Regions from separate parts of the Janthinobacterium sp. CG_23.3 genome, predicted to be linked through region 1. Evidence: riboswitches for the same ligand, from Rfam matches in the RefSeq annotation. Region 1 holds a riboswitch; the other holds the start of a gene.
The links. A riboswitch is a leader RNA that binds a small molecule or an ion and turns the genes downstream of it on or off. The one in region 1 is predicted to bind glycine.
Positions count from the first base shown of each region.

Region 1 (15,234 bases):
AGGATGCCGTGCAGGTGGTCGACCTCGTGCTGCACCACGCGGGCGTGGAAGCCGTCGACGTCGCGGCTGATCGGGTTGCCGAACTGGTCGACGCCCTCGTAACGCAAATCGGCCCAGCGCGGCACGCTGCCGCGCAAGCCCGGCACCGACAGGCAGCCTTCGAAGCCGGCTTCCTTGCGGTCCGACAGCGGCGTCAGCAGCGGGTTGATCAGCACCGTTTCCGGCACCTGCGGCGCGTCCGGGTAGCGGGTGTTTTGTTTGAAGCCGTAGATCACCACTTGCAGGTTGACGCCGATCTGCGGCGCCGCCAGGCCGGCGCCGTTAGCAGCGTACATGGTGTCGAACAGGTCGACGATCAGCGCGTCCAGTTCGGCGGTGCCGAATTCGCTCACCGGCTCGGCCATCCGCAACAAGCGCGGATCGCCCATCTTCAAAATTTCACGTACCGTCATGCCGTCCCCAATTCAATGTGTACCTGGCGCAGGAATTCGCGATAGGCCGCGCCCGTCTCCGGGTGCTTCAAGCCGATTGCCGTCATGGTCTTCAAATAGCCCAGTTTCGAGCCGCAGTCGTAGCGCTGGCCGGCGTAGCGGTAGGCCAGCACGCGCTCGGCCTGCATCAGCGCGGCGATGCCGTCGGTCAACTGGATCTCGCCGCCGGCGCCGCTGCCGAGGTGCTCCAGGTAATTGAAGATGCGGTTCGACAGCACGTAGCGGCCGACCACGGCCAAGGTCGACGGCGCCAGCCCGGGGGCCGGCTTTTCAACGATGCCGGAGACCAGCTCCAGCCCCGGCTGGTAGGCGCTGGCGCTGACAATGCCGTATTGCCCGGTCTGCGCGCGCGGCACGTCCTGCACCGCCAGCACGCTGCACTGCTCGCGCAGATACACCTCGGTCATCTGCGCCAACACCGGCCGCACGCCATCGCCGGCGTCCATGAAGTCGTCGGCCAGCATGACGGCGAACGGTTCCTCGCCGACCACCGGCCGCGCGCACAGCACCGCGTGGCCCAGGCCCAGCGGGGCCGACTGGCGGATGTAGATGCAACTGATGTGTTTCGGGATGACGTTCTGTACGATTTCCAGCAACTGCTTCTTGCCGGCCGCCTCCAGCTCCGTTTCGAGCTCGTAGGCCTTGTCGAAATGGTCTTCGATGGCGCGCTTGTTGCGCCCGGTGATGAAGATCATTTCGGTGATGCCGGCGGCGACCGCCTCCTCGACGGCGTACTGGATCAGCGGCTTGTCGACGATGGGCAGCATTTCTTTCGGCTGCGCCTTGGTCGCCGGCAAAAACCGGCTGCCCAGGCCCGCGACGGGAAATACCGCTTTTTTAATTTTTACCATGTTCTATTCTTCTTGTGTTGGGATTGAAACGGCGACCAGCAGCTCCAGCAGCGCGACCTCGTCGAGTATCGTCACGCCCAGCTCCTGCGCCTTGAGCAGTTTGCTGCCGGCGTCGGCGCCGGCCACGACGTAGGCGGTTTTCTTCGACACCGAGCCGGACACCTTGCCGCCGGCCGCCTCGATCAGCGCGGCGGCCTGGTCGCGGCCCAGGGTCGGCAGCGTGCCGGTCAGCACGAAGGTCTTGCCGCTCAAGCCGCCTTCGACCTCGACCACTTCGGGCACCAGCGCCAGCAGCTCCTCGCGCAGCGCGTGCAGGCGCCGCAGCGAGGCGCGGTTGGCGGCGTCGCCCAGCCACGCGGCCAGCGCCTCGGCCACCGCCGCCGGCAGGCCGGCGTGGTAGGACGCGCCCTGCCCGGCCAGTTGCGCCAGCGTGACGCCGCGCTCGACCAGTTGCTTGCTGCGCGGTTCGGTCAGCTTGGGGATGCCGAGCGCGGCCAACAGCTTGACCTGCTCCAGTTGGCCGCGCAGTTTCGGGCTCGGCGCGTGCTCGTCGCGCGGCGCCACGCCGGCCGCCAACAAGGCGTCCAGCGCCTGCTGGTTCTTTTCTTCGGCGAAGAAGTCGGCGATCGAGTCGGCCACCGTGCCGCCAATGTCGGGCAGCACGCGCAGCAACGCCGCCGGCGCGCGCCGCACCCGGTCAAGCGTGCCGAGCCACTCGGCCAGGGTTTTCGCGGTGGACTCGCCGACGTGGCGGATGCCCAGCGCGAACAGCAGGCGTTCGAGCGGCGGCGCCTTGCTGGCGGCGATGCCGGCGAGCAAGTTTTCGGCCCACTTGGTCGGCACCTTGGCCGCCGCGGCGGCCGGCGCGGCGCTGTGCGGCGCCGCTTGCTCGGCGCAGGCGCCAAGCTCGTCGGCGTCGGCGCGCACCTTCATTTCCAGCAAATTGTCCAGGCTCAGCTTGTACAGGTCGGCGACGCCGTGCACGTAGCCCAGTTCCACCAGCGTGTCGCAGTAGCGCTCGCCCAGGCCCTCGATGTCCATGGTGCGGCGGCCGGCGAAGTGGCGGATCGCCTCCTTGCGCTGGGCCGAGCAGAACAGGCCGCCGGAGCAGCGCGCGATGACCTCGCCCTCCTCGCGCACCACGTGCGAGCCGCACACCGGGCAATGGCCCGGCATGGCGAACTGCGCCGGCTCCGGCGCCGGGCGCTTCTCCAGCACCACCGCCAGCACCTCGGGAATGACGTCGCCGGCGCGGCGCACGATGACGGTGTCGCCGACGCGCACGTCCTTGCGCCGCGCCTCCGACTCGTTGTGCAGGGTGGCGTTGGTGACGGTGACGCCGCCCACCGACACCGGCGCCAGCCGCGCCACCGGCGTCAGCGCGCCGGTGCGCCCGACCTGGATCTCGATGTCGAGCACCAGCGTCAGCGCCTCTTCGGCGGGGAATTTGTGCGCCAGCGCGAAGCGCGGCGCGCGCGACACGAAGCCCAGCTGCCGCTGGTCTTCCAGCAGGTTGACCTTGTAGACGACGCCGTCGATGTCATACGGCAGCGTCGGCCGGCTCAGGCCGATTTGCCTGAAATAGGCCAGCAGGCCGGCGGCGTCGGCCACCACCGCGCGCTCCGTCGACACCGGCACCCCCAGCTGCTGGTACCAGTCGAGCAAGGCCGAGTGCGAGCGCGGCATCGGCGCGCCTTCCAGCGCGCCGATGCCGTAGGCGTAAAAGCGCAGCGTGCGCTGCGCCGTGACGCGCGAATCGAGTTGGCGCAGGCTGCCGGCGGCGGCGTTGCGCGGGTTGGCGAATTCCTTCAGGCCGGCGTCGCGCTGGCGCGCGTTCAGGCGGGCGAAGTCGGCCTTGAACATCATCACCTCGCCGCGCACGTCGAGCAGCGTCGGCGCGTTGGCGCCGTGCAGGCGCAGCGGAATGCCGGCGATGGTGCGGATGTTGGCGGTGACGTCCTCGCCGGTGGCGCCGTCGCCGCGGGTGGCGGCCTGCACGAACAGGCCGTGCTCGTAGCGCAGGTTGATGGCCAGGCCGTCGAACTTGACCTCGGCGGCGTATTCGACGTGGACCGCGTCGAGGCCCTCGCGCACGCGGCGGTCGAAATTATCGACGTCCTCGTCGCAAAAGCCGTTGTTGAGCGAGAGCATCGGCAGCGTGTGCGTGACCTGGTCGAATTGCGGCAGCGGCGCCGCGCCGACGCGCAAGCTCGGCGAGTCGGGCGCCACCAGCGCCGGGTTGGCCGCCTCCAGCGCCTGCAGTTCGAGGAACAGCCGGTCGTACTCGGCGTCCGGGATGGTCGGCGCGTCCAGCACGTGGTAGGCGTGCAGGTGGCGGTTCAGTTCAACGGTCAGCTCGGCGATGCGCGCCGGCTCGGTGGTATCGGTCATCTGCTACGGAACTCAGCTAAATAAACGCAGTGCGCGGGTCGAACCGGCCGGAATGTCGGCCGCTTCCATCTCTTGGTAAAACTCCAGCACCTGGCCGGCAATTTCCGCCAGGGCCGCGTCCGACAGGGCCTGGTTGCTGTCATCGACGATGGTGGCGTCGAGCCGGCCCACCAGCGAGCGGGCGCAGGCGACCATCGCGCCGAAGCCGTCGCGCGCCGGCGCCACGCACGGCACGTCCAGCAGCAAGGTCAGGCGGGCCGTGGTTTCCTCGGCCAGCGTGACGTTGGTCGACAGCGAGAACAGGAAGGCGCCGTCGCCGTCGGGCATCACGTAGCGGCCGTCCGGGCGCAGGTCGAAGCCCTGCTTTTCCAGCGCGCCGATGAGCGTGCTGATGGCCCACGGCGCGCCGTTGGTGTGCAGGTTCACGCCCAGCTGGGCGTCGTGGCCGGCGACGAAACGGTGCAGCGTGCGCGCCTCGGCCATGACCTCGATCATGTCCGGGATCGCCGGCTCGGCGCCGATGTCGTCGGCCACGCCGCGCAGGCGCGTCACCAGTTCCGAATACTCCAGTTCGTTCAGCGCCGTGGTGCGGCTGGCCATCTGCACGCCGCCCTGCAACTGGGTATAGACACCGCCGTGGGTGATCGGTTCCCAGTCGCCGTTGACGTGCAGGCCGATGTAGTGCACCGGCTTGTTGCCGACCAGGCGCAGCGTTTGCAGCACCGGCAGGATCTTGTCGCCGCGCACAGGCGCCTCCAGCGCCAGCGGCAGCAGGCAGTCGATCAGCGGGTCGACCAGGCTGGTGGCCAGCTCGGCCGCCGGGCTGGCCATGTCGGCGCTGCGCGCCGGCGCGTCGAGCGGATCGGCGCACGGCTGCGCCGCCGCGCCGGCGCCGGCGCCGGCCGACGCGCCGTCGCCGGCCTCGAAGCTCGGCTCGTGCCGCGCCGCGGCCGGCGCCGCCGGCGCGCTGGCGCCGGCGCCGGAGCGCATCAGCACGTCGTCGTGGTCGTTGGAAAACGCCCGTTCGACGCTTTTCTTGGCCTTGTGCTCCTGCCATTTGTTGTAGGAGAAAACGCCGGCGATGAATACGCCGCCGGCCCCGAACAGTGTCATTTGTAAGTCTGTCATGCTGCTTGCGCCTCGGATGCGAAGTTTGCGGCGGATTCCATATCCACCGCCACGATGCGCGACACGCCTTGTTCCTGCATCGTCACACCGATCAATTGATGGGCCATTTCCATCGCAATTTTATTATGCGAGATGAAAAGGAATTGGGTCTGGTCGGACATCCGTTTGACCATTCTACAAAAACGTTCCGTGTTGGCGTCGTCCAGCGGCGCGTCGACCTCGTCGAGCAGGCAGAACGGCGCCGGGTTCAGGCGGAACATCGAAAACACCAGCGCCGTCGCCGTCAGCGCCTTTTCGCCGCCGGAAAGCAGGTGGATGGTGGCGTTCTTCTTGCCCGGCGGCTGGGCCATGACTTGCACGCCGGAATCGAGGATTTCGTCGCCGGTCATCGTCAGCCTGGCCTGGCCGCCACCGAACAGGATAGGGAACAGCTCGGAAAAGTGGAAATTGACCTTGTCGAAGGTGTCCTGCAACAACTCGCGGGTTTCCTTGTCGATGCGGGCGATCGCGTCCTCGAGCGTGTCGATGGCCTCGACCAGGTCGGCGTTCTGGGCGTCGAGGAAGTTCTTCCGCTCCGACGCCTGCGCCAGCTCGTCGAGCGCGGCCAGGTTGACCGCGCCCAGCAAGGCGATGGCGTTGCCCAGGCGCGTCACTTCGCCCTGTAGATAGGACGGGCGCATGTCCGGGTGCAGCTTGCCGCTCAAAGCCGCCTCGTCGGCGCCGCATTCCAGCAACTGCTGGGCGAACTGCTCCTGGTTCAGGCGCGCGGCCTGCTCCTTGAGCTGCATTTCCATGATCTTGTCGCGCTGCGGCTGCAGGCTGCGCTCGGACTGGGTGCGGGCGTCCTCGGACAGGCGCAGCTGCTGGGTGATCTGGTCGAGTTCGTGGCGGGCGTCGGCCAGCGCGCGCTCCTGCGTGGTGCGGCGCTCCAGCAAGTCCTGCAAGCCGTCGGCGGCGGCGCCGGACTCCAGGTTGGCCAGCTCGCGCTGGCCTGCCTGCAGGCTGACCGTCACCTGGGCCGCCTGGGTGGTGGCGGTGGCGATGCCGCGGCGCAGCTCCTCGATCTTGGCGCGCTGCGACTTCTCGGCGAACTCGGCCTCCTGCGCCGCCCTTTCCATTTCGCGCAAGCGCTCGCGCGCGTCCGTCAGGCGCTGCTCCTGGTTCAAAAAGTCGGTGTGGCCGTCCTCGTGCGCCTGCTGCAGGTCGCCGAGGTCGCAGTCGAGCTGCTCGAACTTTTCCTCCGACTCCATCTTCACCTGCATCTGCTCGGCCTCCTGCGCGCCGATCTCGGCCAGGTCGGCCTGGATCTGCCCGCTGCGCTGGTTGAAGCGCGCCTCGACCTCGGAGAGCTTGACGACGTCGAGCTGCAAGGTGTGCACCGACTGCGTCAGCGACTGCACCCGCTGGCGCAGCTCGGCCAGCTGGCGCGTCAGGTTGGCGACGCCGGCGTCGGCCCGCACCAAGCGGGCGCGCGCCTCGTCGGCCAGCAACTGCTGGGCGCGCAACTGCTTGTCGAGGTTGTCGATTTCCTGCTGGCGCCCGAGCATGCCCTCCTGCTCCGAATCGGCGGCGTAGAAGCGCACGCTCGACTGGCCGATCACATGGCCCTGGCGCGTGACGAAATAGCCGCCGGCCGGCAATGTGGCGCGCTCGCGCAGCGCCTCGGCGGCGTCGTCGCTGGCGAAGGCGTTGTGCAACCAGTCCTGCAGCAGGCCGCGCAGGCCGGGGTCGTTGAGCTTCAGCACATTCAGCAGCGGCTTCAGGCCGGCCAGCTCCGGCGCCGGCGCGGCCGGCGCCGGCGCGAACAACGCCAGCTTGGCCGGCGGCGCGTCGCCGAAGAAGGCCTTGGCCCAGTCGATGTTCGACACTTGCAGCGCGCCGGTGCGCTCGCGCAGCACCGACTCGATCGCGCTTTCCCAGCCCTGCTCGATCTGCAGCTTTTGCCACAGCCGCGGCAAGGCGTCGAGTTCGTGGCGCTTCAGCCAAGGCTGCACCTTGCCCTGGGTTTGCACCCGCTCCTGCAACTGGCGCAGCGCGTTCAGGCGCGCCTCCAGCTGGGCGTTGGCGGCCGTTTCGGCGTTGACCTGGGTTTGCGCCTGCTGGCGCTCGCGCTCCAGCTTCGGCTGCTGCTCGAGCGCCTCCTCCAGGTAAAAGCCCTGCTCCTCCAGCGCCTGCTGCTTTTCCTCCAGCTGCATCTTCATGTTCGCCAGATGGCTGCCGTCGGGCAGGTTCAAACCGTTCTTTTCCTGCTGCAGCCGCTCGCGCCGCGACAGCAGGCCGGCCAGGATGTTGGCGGCGTTGCGCTGGTGCGCCGACTCCAGCTCCAACTGCTGCTGCGCCTGCATGATCTTGGCGCGCGACTCGGTGCTTTTGCGCTGCGCCTCGCGCCAGGCCAGGTCGAGCGCCGGCAACTGCTCGTTCTTTTGCTCGGCCGCCATCTGCGACTGCTCGACGCGCGCGGCCAGCTCTTCGAGGCGGAAATCGGCTTCCTCGATCTGCTCCTGCTGCTCCTGGGCCTGGGCTTGCCATTGGTCGCGCTGCGCCGTCAAGGTCGCCAGCTGCGCCTGCAGGCGCGCGCGCGACTCGATGACGAACTTGATCTGCGCCTCCAGGCTGCCGATCTCGGCGTTGGTCTGGTACAGGTGGCCCTGGGCCGTGTGCAAGCGGTCGCCGATGGCGAAATGGGCCTGCCGCATCTGCTCCAGCGTCAGCTCGACGTGGCGCAGCTTGGCGGTCTGCTCCTCCAGGTCGGTCTGGGCCTGCTCGACCTCGCGGAAAAAACGCGTCTGCTCCTGTTGCGCCTCGTTCTTGCGCAGCAGCCAGAGCAGTTTTTGCTTCTCTTCCTGGTCGCCTTGCAGCATGTGGAATTTGTTAGCGACGACGGCCTGCGCCTCGAGCTTTTCCAGGTTGGCGTTGAGCTCGCGCAAGATATCGTCGACGCGCAGCAGGTTCTCGCGCGTGTCGTGCAAGCGGTTTTCGGTCTCGCGGCGGCGCTCCTTGTACTTCGAGACGCCGGCGGCCTCCTCGAGGAACACGCGCAACTCCTCCGGGCGCGACTCGATAATGCGCGAAATCATGCCCTGGCCGATGATGGCGTAGGCGCGCGGCCCGAGCCCGGTGCCCAGGAAGATGTCCTGGATGTCGCGCCGGCGCACCGGCTGGCCGTTGATGTAGTAGGTCGAGGTGCCGTCGCGCGTCAGCGTGCGCTTGACGGCGATTTCGGCGTACTGGCCCCACTGGCCGGAAGCCTTGCCGTCGTTGTTGTCGAATACCAGTTCGACCGAGGCGCGCCCGGCCGGCTTGCGGTGCGTCGAGCCGTTGAAGATAACGTCCTGCATCGACTCGCCGCGCAACTCCGACGCCTTCGATTCGCCCAGCACCCAGCGCACGGCGTCGATGATGTTCGACTTGCCGCAACCATTGGGACCGACGACGCCGACCAGTTGCCCGGGCACCTGGAAATTGGTGGGATCGACAAAGGACTTGAATCCCGACAATTTAATGGAAGATAGACGCACGTTGTTTCAGATTCCTCGCCTCGACTGGCATTGTTTTCTCACGGGGCAAGGCGGCGCAAGCGCGTCGAGCCCGGCGCGTCGCGGCGACGGCCGCCGATTTGCTCCTGTGAAAAGTAGATCATCATACCATTTTGCGGCGCAAAACTGGCCACAACCGCGCGTGCGGCGCGCCGCGCCGGTCAGCGCAGCAAGGGGTGGCGTTGCGCCAGTTTCCAGTGGCTGCGTTCGAAAGGCCGCTCGTGGCCGGACAAGTGCAGCGCCAACCTGGTCATCCACTGCTCGGTCGGCAGCGGTTCCACGTTCGGCGTCCACAACAGGGCGCACATGCTCAGCGCCACCAACAACCGGCTTACTACCGGCTCGCGCGTGGCGCCGGCTTGGCGGATGAACAGGGCCGCGACCAGCAAGCCGAGCACGGTGCCGGTGATCGACTCGGACGCCGAATGGGCGTGCACCTGCACACGCGAAATCGACACCAGCACGGCCAGCAGCACGCCGACGGCGGCGCCGGCGTAACGCGGCACGGGCGCGGCGCCGCTGAGAATGACGAACAGGGCCACCGGCAGCACCGCGCCGGCGCGCATCGCGTGGCCGCTGAAACCGGCGAACTCAATCGCGCTGATGCCGATGCCCCAGCCGATAAACGCCACCTTGCTGGCCACTACCAGCGCCATGCCGGCGCCGAACAACAGGCACCATTGCAGCGCCAGGCGCCAGGAATTTCCGCCCGCCAACCATACGGCAATGGCGATGCCGGCGGGCGCCATCACGGCCATGCTCCCTATTAGACTTAAACCATGCCACCAATTCATATTTCGATAACTTTTCGCTTATTGGAGGACTGCACTATGCCATGATACGACTGAGTGCGCTTGTACGAGGCGCGCGCCGTTCAAGCTGAGGCCCGGGCCAGCCCGCCGGCGCCAAGGCGGGAACGCGCGCCCCCAGGGTCGCTCCCCTTGTTTTTTTATCAAGCCAACGCGGTGACGCCGACGTCGTTGACGGCAACCCGCCCCAGCGCCTGCTGCAAGGCGCGCCCGACCATGCCGTCGACGCCGGCCAACTCCACCCGCCCCGCGCGGAACGCGCTGGCCAACGCCTCGCCCGACAGCGAGAACGCTTCGCGCCGGCTGTCGGCGGAAAAGATGTACAGCGTGCGCAGCGGGCTGATCCAGGCTAGTTTGACCTTGCGAGCGGCGCCGTCGGCCTGGGCGAACGTCATCCACATGCCGCGCTGGAGCGCCTCGACCGCCAGCACGGCGTCGTCCGCCGCCGGCACCTCCTCGGCGGCGCGCTCTTGCAACGCCAGGCGCCGCTGCGCATCCTGCTGCGCCACCTCCAGCGCGATTTCCACCTGGCGCTCGGGCGACAGCTCCAACGGCGCCCGCACGATCGAGGCGTGGCACTCGGCCAGCTCGGCGAAAAATTGCAGGCGCTCGGCATCCTGCCACTGAATGATGTCCAGCCACTTGTTGAGCGCCGACAACAACGCCGGCAGCTTGCCGATGAACTGGCGCCGCTCCTCCGTCAGTGGCTTCGGCTTGACGCTCCAGATCAGCTCGTCCATCGTGCGGGTGGCGTTGTTGACGGCGCCGGCGCGCTCCGCCTCGACGCTGTGGGCGATCGTCATGACCGCCACCCACTGGTTTTCCAGGAAGGCGACCACCACCGCCGCGACATCGCCGCCGCCCAGGCGCAGCGCCACCGCGCCCCTGGCCGCGGCGGCCGCCTGCGCCAGGCGTTCCCGCTTGAGCGCCGTGGCGATGGGCGCGGCGATGGCCGTCGCGGCGGCCTTCTCCTCGGCCTGGATCGACGCCTCCAGCTCCGTCACGGCCTGCGCGAACACCGAGACCTCGTGGTCGAATTCGCGCCCGACCCGGTCGACGCTGCGCTGCATGGCCTGGAACAGCGGATCGTCCGGCCCCTTGCGCTGCTCCCAGCCCATGCGTGAAAGCAAGTCGATCATGCGCCGCGCCGGATGGGCTTCCTGGAAAAAGAAATCCTTGTCGACCAGCGCCGCCTTGAGCACCGGAATTTGCAGGAAACGGATCAGGTCGCGGATTTCCTGCGAGATATTCTTGTCCTGGAACACGGTCTCGAAAATGGCCGACAGCAAATCGATGGTGCTTTCGTCGGCGCGGCTCAGGCTGCCCTGCGGGGCGCTTTCCTTGATCTTCGGCAGGTAGATGACGTTATGCGCACGCGCCGGCGCGGCGGCGCCGTCGGGCGCGGGCGCGCCCTGCAGCCGCGACAGGAAGGACAGCAAGGGCTGTTTCGCACCGATCTGGCTGAGCCGGTGCGCCAGTTGGTTGTCGACGGCGCCGTGGAAACCCTGCGCGGCGCCCTGCTGCCAGCCGACCGCCGGTGGACCGGCCGCGCCCGGAGGATTCGGCAAGTTCGGCAAGTGCGGCAGGGACAACTCGGGCGGCAGCGACAGGCCGACCGGCGTCGGCGCGCGGCCTGCGCCGGCCGGCGCGGCATTTTCCGTCTGGGCGAAGAACTGGCGCAACTGCTGCGCCAGCACGACCTGGCTGGGCGCCTTCGCTTGCTTCGGCGTGGCGTCGTGGCTGTCGGCGCGGCGCGGACGCAGCGCCGCGTCGGCGCCGGGCAGCACGCCCTTGCGCATCAACGCCAGGTTGAGCGCTTCGAACATCGGCCCCAAATCGAGAAACGGCCCCGGCTTGAGGAAGGGCAGCAACAGCTTGCTCGAGTCGGGTTCGGGTTCGAATTCGCACCAGGTTTCTTGCAGGGACATTAGAAAAACGCCGGGACGGAAGGGATTTTGACCGGGACGCAAAATCCCGCGATCGAGAAGGAAGGCCAAGCGCACGTTGAGCGTGGCTAGTTGCTCGGCGTACATCACGTCGAACGGCCGGCTCAACGCGGCAAACGCGACCTGCGTGTCCATCGCCTCGTACGGCACCAGCGTCATCGCCTGGGCGGGCCTGGTCGCGGCCTTCGGCGCCGGCGCCAGTTGCGCCAGTTCGCGCCGCAGCGCGCGCTCCAACCTGGTCGAGGCCAGGTGCAGGAAGCCATAGCTGTTGTTTTTGAGCAGCTTGCCGGCCTTGAAGCGCTGGTGCACCGACTTGGCGTCGCCGGCCTCGGCGCCGTCGAGCAAGGCGGCCGAGACGCGCCCCGCCAGCGCCAGCAACTGCGCATTGACATGTTGGCCGACGATGTCGATCAAGCTTTCCAACAACGCATGCCGCGGCGACACCACTTTCTTCGGCGCCGCGCCAGTTGTTGTCTGTGAAAGCATGATGTCCCGCTACGGAAAGGTGACGACGGGAACATTCCGCCGGTATACCACATTCTTGCATATTATTGCCATATGGCAATGGCCAAATGGAAACAAACAACTGTTCCGGCGCAAATTTTACACCGTAAAAACATTGCGCTTCGTCACGCGCGCACTTGGCGCTAGTCAACGATCGGCGGCGCCGCTTCGCTACCATGGCAATGCTGGCGCGAGCGCCCGACCGGCCCCGGCGGAAAAGTGTGAAAAAGCGCCTTGAATAATTCATTTAACACGATAAAGTGGTAGCCGCATCAGTGTTTGTCCTACATGCGGGCGGGAAGGTATCCGATACCGAACACATGATCAGGATCGCATCATTGCGTCACCGGAAACGCATGTGCCAGGGGAAGATTGTCTTTGCCTCCCTCCAGCGCTGATATCCGGAGAGTGACTTTTTCCATTACTTAAAGGAATCATGATGAACTCGAACCAAAAAGGTAGTCAGGGCAACAAACAATCCGGCTCGCAAGGTTCCGGCGGCAGCTCGTCCGGCTCGCGCTCGGGCAACCAGGGCGGCACCCACGAGCAGCATGTGGAGGCAGGTAAGCAAAGCCACAAAAACGATGCGAACAAACAGTCGGGGTCCGACACCGGCGGCAGCAAGCAGTCGGGCGGCGGCACGGGCGGCCAGCAGAACCAAACCAGCCGCTCAAGCAATAAAACCGGGCGTTAAGCCGGCGCCGACTCGCGCGGCGCGATTTCGCAAGACAAGGCAGGGCCTGCCAGCGCGACAACGCTGGCGGGCCCTTGTCGATTCATTCATCAAGAAAGCGGGAACGCCCGCCGCCGCGGGCTTCTTTCAGAAAATAGTAGGCGCGGCCGCCGCGGTTATATATTGGTCAGGCGCACGCCCTTGGGCGGCGAGAAGTTGGCCACGCCGTCGACCATGCCGACGGCCAGCGCCTCATGGGCCGTCAGGTGCAGGTCCGAATAAGCGTGCACCAGCCAGTGCTCCTGCGTCAGCGCGACGTGCTTTTTGAGGATTTGCTCGGTGCGCAGGTCGTCGGCGCGCAAGCCGTCGACAATGATTTTCAGCGCGTCCGGGCGCGCCCCCGGCGACGCCGTGGCGTGCGATTTGTGTACCATGAAGCGCGCCGTCTCGCTGGCGTAGCGGCGCCCGCCGGCCAGGAACAGCGTCACCGCGATCGAGGCGACCGCGCCGGCGTTGTAGGTGACGAAGGTGAGCGGCAACTGGCTCAGGAAGTTGTACAGGCAGATGCCGTCGCTGACATAGCCGCCGTTCGACTGGATCAGCACGTGGGCCGTGCTGATCTTGTCTTCGGTCATGTCGGCAACGGCGTCGAAGACGCGCCTGACCATGTCGCTGTTGACGTCCCCCGACAGCGTGAAATAGGCGTGTCCGTCCGTCTTTTCTTGTTCGTCGCTCATGGCATTCACTTTAAAAAGTGGGAATAATTGATTCTAGCAAAGAGGCGCGCGACTGGCCGAGGGCCGGCGTCAAGCGTGCGTGCCATCCAGCGGATTTTACCCGCCGCAAGCACGCCGTCAAGCAGCCACGACCGGCGCGGCGGGCCGCCGCCGGCGCGCCGAACAGATTGACAGAAAGGCCCCGCTGGCATATATTCTGCACTCTTGATCGGGAGAGGGCAACGCCGGTGTCGCAGACACCCGCGTTGCCGCCGAAGGGGCACTACCCAAAAACTCTCAGGCAAAAGGACCGATCAAGGGACCGTGGCGCGGCCATCCGCCGCGCCACGGCTCAACTCTGGAGAGCGGTCGCGGCGTCACGCCGGCGATCCACCGAAGGTGCGACGGGGCGACATTGCCCCGTAATCTCTCAGGTACCAAGGACAGAGGGGTCAGCGATCACATGCGGAAAATGGCTGCAAAGCGTTTCCTTGTCTGCTCCGTTAACCCCTTTACCAATGGCCCCGAGGATTTCATGACGCTACTTACGACCCCACTTAACAACGCCCACCGTATTGCCGGCGCCCGCATGGTCGATTTCGGCGGCTGGGACATGCCCGTCAACTACGGCTCGCAAATCGAAGAACACCACGCGGTGCGCAGCGACGTCGGCATGTTCGACGTCTCGCACATGTGCGTCGTCGACCTCGAGGGCGAGAACGTGCGCCCCTTCCTGCGCGGCCTGTTGGCCAACAACGTCGACAAGCTGCAGGTGGCCGGCAAGGCGCTGTACTCGTGCCTGCTGAACCCGCAGGGCTTCGTCATCGACGACCTGATCGTCTACTTCATGAACGAAGGCTGGTTCCGCCTGGTCGTCAACGCCGGCACCGCCACCAAGGACATCGCCTGGATCAAGGCGCAGAACGCGGCCAGCAACAGCGGCGTCAGCGTCACCGAGCGGCGCGACGGCGCCGAGCCGATGGCGCTGGTCGCGGTACAAGGTCCGAACGCCCGCGCCAAGGTCTGGCAGGTGCTGCCGGAAACCCTGGCCGCCTCGGAGGGCCTGAAGCCGTTCAACGCCGTCATCGTCAAGGGCAGCGCCTTCGGCGAGGTGATGGTGGCGCGCACCGGCTACACCGGCGAGGACGGCTTTGAAATCGGCGTGCCGGCCAGCCAGGTCGAGGCGCTGTGGAACGCCCTGGCGGCGGCCGGCGTGAAACCGGCCGGCCTGGGCGCGCGCGACACGCTGCGCCTGGAGGCGGGCATGAACCTGTACGGCCAGGACATGGACGAGACGGTCAACCCGCTCGACGCCGGCCTGGCCTGGACCATCGACCTGGTCAGCGAGCGCGACTTCATCGGCAAGGCGGCGCTGCTGGCGATGGGCCAGAACGCCCAGTTCGTCGGCCTGATCCTGCGCGAAAAAGGCGGCGTGCTGCGGGCCCACCAGAAAGTCATCGTCGGCGGCAGCGACAGCGTCGGCGAGATCACCAGCGGCACCTTCAGCCCGACCATGCAGCAGGCGATCGCGCTGGCGCGGGTGCCGAACGGCGTCGCGCTGGGCGACACCGTGCACGTCGAAATCCGCGACAAGAAGCTGGCCGCCACCGTGGTCAAGCTGCCGTTCGTGCGCAACGGTAAAATCCTGGTTGCCTGATCCATCGGCGCCACAGCAATCCATAAAACTATAAAATTTCACCGACACTTATTATCTGGAGCTATACATGAACATTCCCGCAGACCTGAAGTACACCGAATCCCACGAATGGGCGCGCCTGGAAGCTGACGGCACCGTCACCGTCGGCATCACCGAGTACGCCCAGGACGCGCTGGGCGACATCGTCTTCGTCGAACTGCCAACCGTGGGCAAAACCTACGGCGCCGGCGACGACGCCGCCGTGGTCGAATCGGTCAAGGCCGCCAGCGACATCTACGCCCCGCTGGCCGGCGAAGTGGTCGCCGTCAACGACGACGTCGCCAACGCGCCGGAATCGATCAACGCCGACGCCTTCTCGGCCTGGCTGTTCAAGATCAAGCCGGCCGACGCCTCGGCCCTCGACGGCCTGCTCGACGCCGCCGCCTACGGCAAAAACACCGCCGAATAATTCGCGCCGGGGGGGGGGGGGGGGGGGGGGGGGGGGGGGGGGGGGGGGGGGGGGGGGGGGGGGGGGGGGGAGGGGCGGGGGGCG
Region 1 covers NZ_JBJXIB010000127.1:2,607-17,840, forward strand. The annotation lists gene def (peptide deformylase) at 1-452, opposite strand, end outside; gene galU (UTP--glucose-1-phosphate uridylyltransferase GalU) at 449-1,342, opposite strand; gene ligA (NAD-dependent DNA ligase LigA) at 1,346-3,733, opposite strand; gene ACFDR9_RS22740 (cell division protein ZipA C-terminal FtsZ-binding domain-containing protein) at 3,746-4,861, opposite strand; gene smc (chromosome segregation protein SMC) at 4,858-8,379, opposite strand; gene ACFDR9_RS22750 (membrane-associated phospholipid phosphatase) at 8,559-9,146, opposite strand; gene ACFDR9_RS22755 (DUF1631 family protein) at 9,350-11,575, opposite strand; gene ACFDR9_RS22760 (hypothetical protein) at 11,556-11,894, shown strand; gene ACFDR9_RS22765 (hypothetical protein) at 12,093-12,350, shown strand; gene ACFDR9_RS22770 (ATP-dependent Clp protease proteolytic subunit) at 12,506-13,066, opposite strand; glycine riboswitch at 13,266-13,368, shown strand; glycine riboswitch at 13,394-13,502, shown strand; gene gcvT (glycine cleavage system aminomethyltransferase GcvT) at 13,581-14,702, shown strand; gene gcvH (glycine cleavage system protein GcvH) at 14,770-15,150, shown strand; gene ACFDR9_RS22785 (hypothetical protein) at 15,126-15,234, opposite strand, start outside.

Region 2 (4,781 bases), on a different contig from region 1:
AGCCCTTGACCGGGTAGATGTTGACGCGGTCGCCCAACGCCGCGCCCAGCGCGCGGCTGGCGCTGCCGGCGCAGATGACGACGCCGTCGAAGCGCGACGTGCTGGTCTCGTCGCCGCTGCCGACGGTAATGCTGGCGCCGCCGGCGTCGGCGCTGATCGCCTGCACGTCCTGGCCGTAGCGGCAATCAACGCCCAGGCGCGCGATCGCGGCGGCCAGGCCGCTGGTGAATTTATGGATGTCGCCGGTGGCGTCGCTCTCGGTGAAGTGGCCGCCGTAGTATTTTCCGGCCAGCGTGGGTTCGATCGCCCGCATTTCCGCCGGCGTCACCGCGCGCCGTTCCAGCCCGCCCTGCGCCAGCAGCGTCGACACCGAGGCGGCGTGGTCGAAGCCGGCCTTGTCGCGGTAGATGTGCAGGATGCCTTTTTGCTTGAGGTCGAAGTCGATGCCCTCCTCCTCGGCCCAGGCGTACAGGTGCTGGCGCGCGGCGATCGCCAGGCGCACGGTCTCGACGGTGTTCTTGTTGTAATGCGGGATGGCGGCGATGAACTCGGCGAACCAGGTCAGCTTGTGCCAGCTCGGCTTCGGGTTGACCAGCAGCGGCGCGTCGCTCTTGAGCATCCACTTGATGCCCTTGAGCATGGTCGACCAGTGGTTCCACACCTCCGAGTTCGAGGCCGACAACTGGCCGCCGTTGGCGAACGAGGTGTCCATCGCGGCGTAACGGTGTTTTTCGATCAGGGTGACGGCAAAGCCGCGTTTGGCCAGCGCGTAGGCGGTGGTGACGCCGGTGATTCCGCCGCCGATAACTGCAATAGTTTTCATACTCGTCAAGCTCCAACACGTCGGGGTTCAATCCGCGCACACACGCGCAGCGGACACCCCCTCTGTTCTGGACCTGAGAGATTCACGTATGGCCGCTTGGGGCGGGCATCGCTTGCTCCTTCGGTGCACCGGACGACGAAAGCTCCGGCAGCTCTTCAGAGTTCAACTGCAATATCGGTCCGTTTGCCTGAGAGTTTCCGGGGCGGTTGCTCCTTCGGCGCTGTCCTGCGGGTAACCGCCGTACAGGCTCTCCCGATATCACGTATGGCGCAAAGCCAATTCAAATCGTTGCCGCCGCTTGCGCGAACGAGCGTTGCTAGCTTACAGCAAGGACGGTGGCAATTTCAAACTTTTTCTGACGAATAGTTGTTTTCGACGGCGGCCGCCGACCGCCGTTGGGCGAAACGGCGCCGTTTCACGCCGCGCGCCGGGTATTTAATGGCCGTTGGCGCCCTGGTAAATCAGCTGCACGCCGGTGACCAGCAGGCCGATTTGCGCGATCCGGAAAAACCACACGGTGCTGACGCGTTCCTGCAGCCAGACGCCCAGCGCGACGCCAAGCGGCACCAGCGGCGCCAGCGTCAGGCTGGCCAGCAGGTTGGCGCCGCTGAACTGGCCCAGCCACGCGTACGGCACTAGCTTGACGGCGTTGGTGATCAAAAAAAACACGTTGATGGTGGCCAGGAAGGTGACCTTGTCCAGGCGCCGCGGCAGCAGGTACATCAGCACCGGCGGGCCGCCGGCGTGGGCGACGAAGCTGGTGAAGCCGGACACCGCCGCCATGCAGGCGCCGGCCACCTTCGACGGCGGCGAGCGCTGCTCCTGCGCCTTGGCGTCGCGCCAGCGGCTGGCCACGAACAGCACGGAGATCGCGCCGATCAACAGGCGGATCGTCGATTCGTTGAACAGGCCGAAGGTCAGCGCGCCCAGCGCCACGCCGACCAGGGCGCCGGGAATCAGCGCGCGCACGATGCGCGCGTCCCATTTGCCGAAGTAGACGCGCAGGCCGACCAGGTCGGTCAGGCACAGCAGCGGCAAGACGATACTGGCGGCCTGCCGCGGCGACAGCGCGATCGCCATCAGCGGCACGGCGGCGCCGCCCAGCGCGCCGCCGAAGCCGCCCTTCGAAACGCCGATCAAGAGGACGGCGGGAATGGCGACGGCGTAGAAAATCGGATCGGTGATCATCGGTGAAGACGGGGCGTGGGCGTGGATCGGAGGCCCGCGGAAGGCGCGGCGCGTCAGCTGCGAATGAACAGCAGACAAGAATATAGCCGAACGCGCCGCGCCCCGCTGGCGGCGCCGATTTTCGTCGGTCGGGTTAGCCCGCCAGGGCGTAACCCGACTGGCGTCGGATTAGCCGTTCCACCCATCCGACCTACGAGACGCCATTAGCGTCGTCGAAGTCGATGAACATGGCCGACGACCAGACCTTGCTGTCGTCGCGCTGGCGGCCGAACAGGTACACCGGACGGTGGCCGAACGGGCCGTTCGCCGGCGCCACGTCGAGCGCGCCGGCCAGGCTGGTCGGCAGCGCCCGCTCGGTCAGGCGCTCCAGCGCCAGGAACAGCTCGGTGCCGCCCAGTTCCAGGCGCATGCCGCCGTCGCGCAGCAGCTGTTCGCCGCTGACCTCCCAGCAAAACGTCGGCGCGTGGACGAAGGGGTTGCGCTTGAGCGGGTCGCCGGTCTTGGCGTAGCTGTCGATAGTGCCCTCGACCTTGACGCTGCAGTGGCGCAGGTTGCTGACGTCGATCTCGACGCCGTCGGCGTCGCCGTAGGTCTCGCTGCGAAAGCCGATCTCGGTCGGCCCGGCGCGCCAGCACACCTCCTCGTCGTGCTCGAAGCCGTGCGACTGGAAGCGGTTGATGGTGCCGTTGCGGATCGTGATGCGGCCCTGCCACGCGGCCCAGCGGTAGCGGTCCGGTATGCGCGCGCCGCCCCAGCGCAGGCGGATCAGGCGTTCGGAAAACCCCAACTCCCGGTGCAGGTTGCGCTGCCAGATGCGCCCGCTGTGGTCGTAGGCGGCCAATTCCTCCCAGCCGGCCGCGCCGAGGAAGTCGTACTCCAGCGTGGCCGGCCCGCGCAGGCGGAATTCGTCGCCCTGGAGGTGGGCGCCGCAGCGCACCAGCAGCGCGCTGTGCTCGCCGGTGGTGGCCCAGGTGTGGCGCGCGCGCAGGGCGCGGCCGATGCTATGGCGGTCGAGCCGCTCGGCCAGCACCCCGGTCAGGCCGCCGTGCACGCCGAACACCTGGGTGCCGGGCGGGCCGCCGCCGGGCCGGCCGCGGTGCTCGTCGCCGCTGGCGGCGACGCCGATCTTGTAGCCGCGCTCGATCACGTCCTGGTACAACCAGCCGAAATGGCCCCAGCTCGAGGCGATTTCGACGAGCCGCTCCAGCTCCGGGTGGTGCCAGTCCGGGATGTAGCGTCGGCCGCCGACGTGCGGCATGATCAGGTGCCGCTCCGGCTCGTCGACGTAGGCGGCCCACAACTCCTCCACCGGCCAGCGGCCCAGTTCCGCCGCGTCGCCCTTCATGTCCTCGTTCCAGACGAAGGTGCGGTTATGCTCGCCGCGCCGGTTGTACGGGAAATCGGGCGCCTCGTCGCCGAGGAAGACCACGTTGTGGTCGCCGCCGGCGGTGGAACTGCCGCACCACTCCTGCACCGGATAGCAGACGAAGCGGCCCGGCTGGTTGAACTCTTCAACCGTGTCCACGCCCAATTGCCAGTTGGCGTCGGTGATCTGGAAATCGTTGGCGGTGTAGCCCAGCACGTCGATGCCGCCGATGTCGCGGGCGTAGGCGGCGTTGTAGGCCGGGCTGTTGGTGCCGACCGTGTCGCTGGCGTGCACGTGCAAATCGGCGTAGAACGAGCGCGGCGCCGGGAAGCGCGCGGCCACCTCCACCAGCGCCGTGGCGGGCCGCACGGCGCCGCCGCCGACGTACTCGGCGAGCACGCGCAGCTCGCCGGCGGCGGCCGGCAGGTCGTCGACGCCGACGCTGGCCCAGCCCTCCGTCGGCACGGCGTGGCGCGCCTGGTACACCTGCGCGGCGCCGGCGAAGGCGCGCACCAGCAGCGCGCCGCCGGCCCCCAGGCAGGCGTTGCCCCAACGGTCTTGCAGCGAAAAACGGAACGGCAGGCGCTCGCCGGGTCGGGCGAAACGCGGCCCGGCCACCAGCAGGCGCGCCGGCGCGCCGGGCGCGACGTCGATCACCACGTCGCCCGGCACCGGCGCGAAGCGCGACGTCCCCAGCGGATCGACGTAGCAGCGGAAGCGGAAGCGGTCCTCGACGAAGGTTTGCACCCGCGTGCCGGCGCCGCCGCCGCGGCGGTCGCCCAGGCGCACGATGATATGGTCGCCGGCGTTCAGGTAACCGTCGACGACGTCGACGATGACCGCCTTTTGGAACGGCCGCTCGTGGCCCTTCTGGTCGAAGCGCACGCTGAGCGACTGCACCGTGCCTGGGCTTTGGCCGGGCGCCAGCGGGCCAGCCTGGTATTCGGCGCTGACATAGTTGGCGGCGGCCGGATCGCTGGTCTGGAACAGCGCCCAATCGGAATAGAATTTAAAGGTCGCCTTGAACCAGCCGCCGTCGGCCAGCCCGGCGGCGCCGACTTCGTAGTCGAGCACGATCTCGTGCCAGCTGCCGGCCTCCAGCCGCGCCACGTCGCAACGCACGCTGCCAATAAACGGCAACGCCTTGTTGCGCTCGTACAAACCGACGGGCGCGAAATGCGGCCCGAGGCGCTCGCGCAAGGCCGCGTAGCGTTGCGCGGCCGAATCGTGCTCACTCATACATACTCCTAAAAAAAATCCGGGTGAATGCCGCCAAGCCAAGCTTTCGCAGGTCGGATTAGCGAAGCGTAATCCGACGCCTAGCCGCCGCCGACGCCAGTCGGGTTACGCCCTGGCGGGCTAACCCGACCTTCTATGATGAATTCCAAGTCAACTGGTTTTTCG
Region 2 covers NZ_JBJXIB010000208.1:514-5,294, forward strand. The annotation lists gene ACFDR9_RS26815 (D-amino acid dehydrogenase) at 1-823, opposite strand, end outside; glycine riboswitch at 989-1,088, opposite strand; gene ACFDR9_RS26820 (sulfite exporter TauE/SafE family protein) at 1,259-2,089, opposite strand; gene ACFDR9_RS26825 (hypothetical protein) at 2,202-4,616, opposite strand.
Region 2: another riboswitch for glycine. It lies ahead of ACFDR9_RS26815 (D-amino acid dehydrogenase); the one in region 1 lies ahead of gcvT (glycine cleavage system aminomethyltransferase GcvT).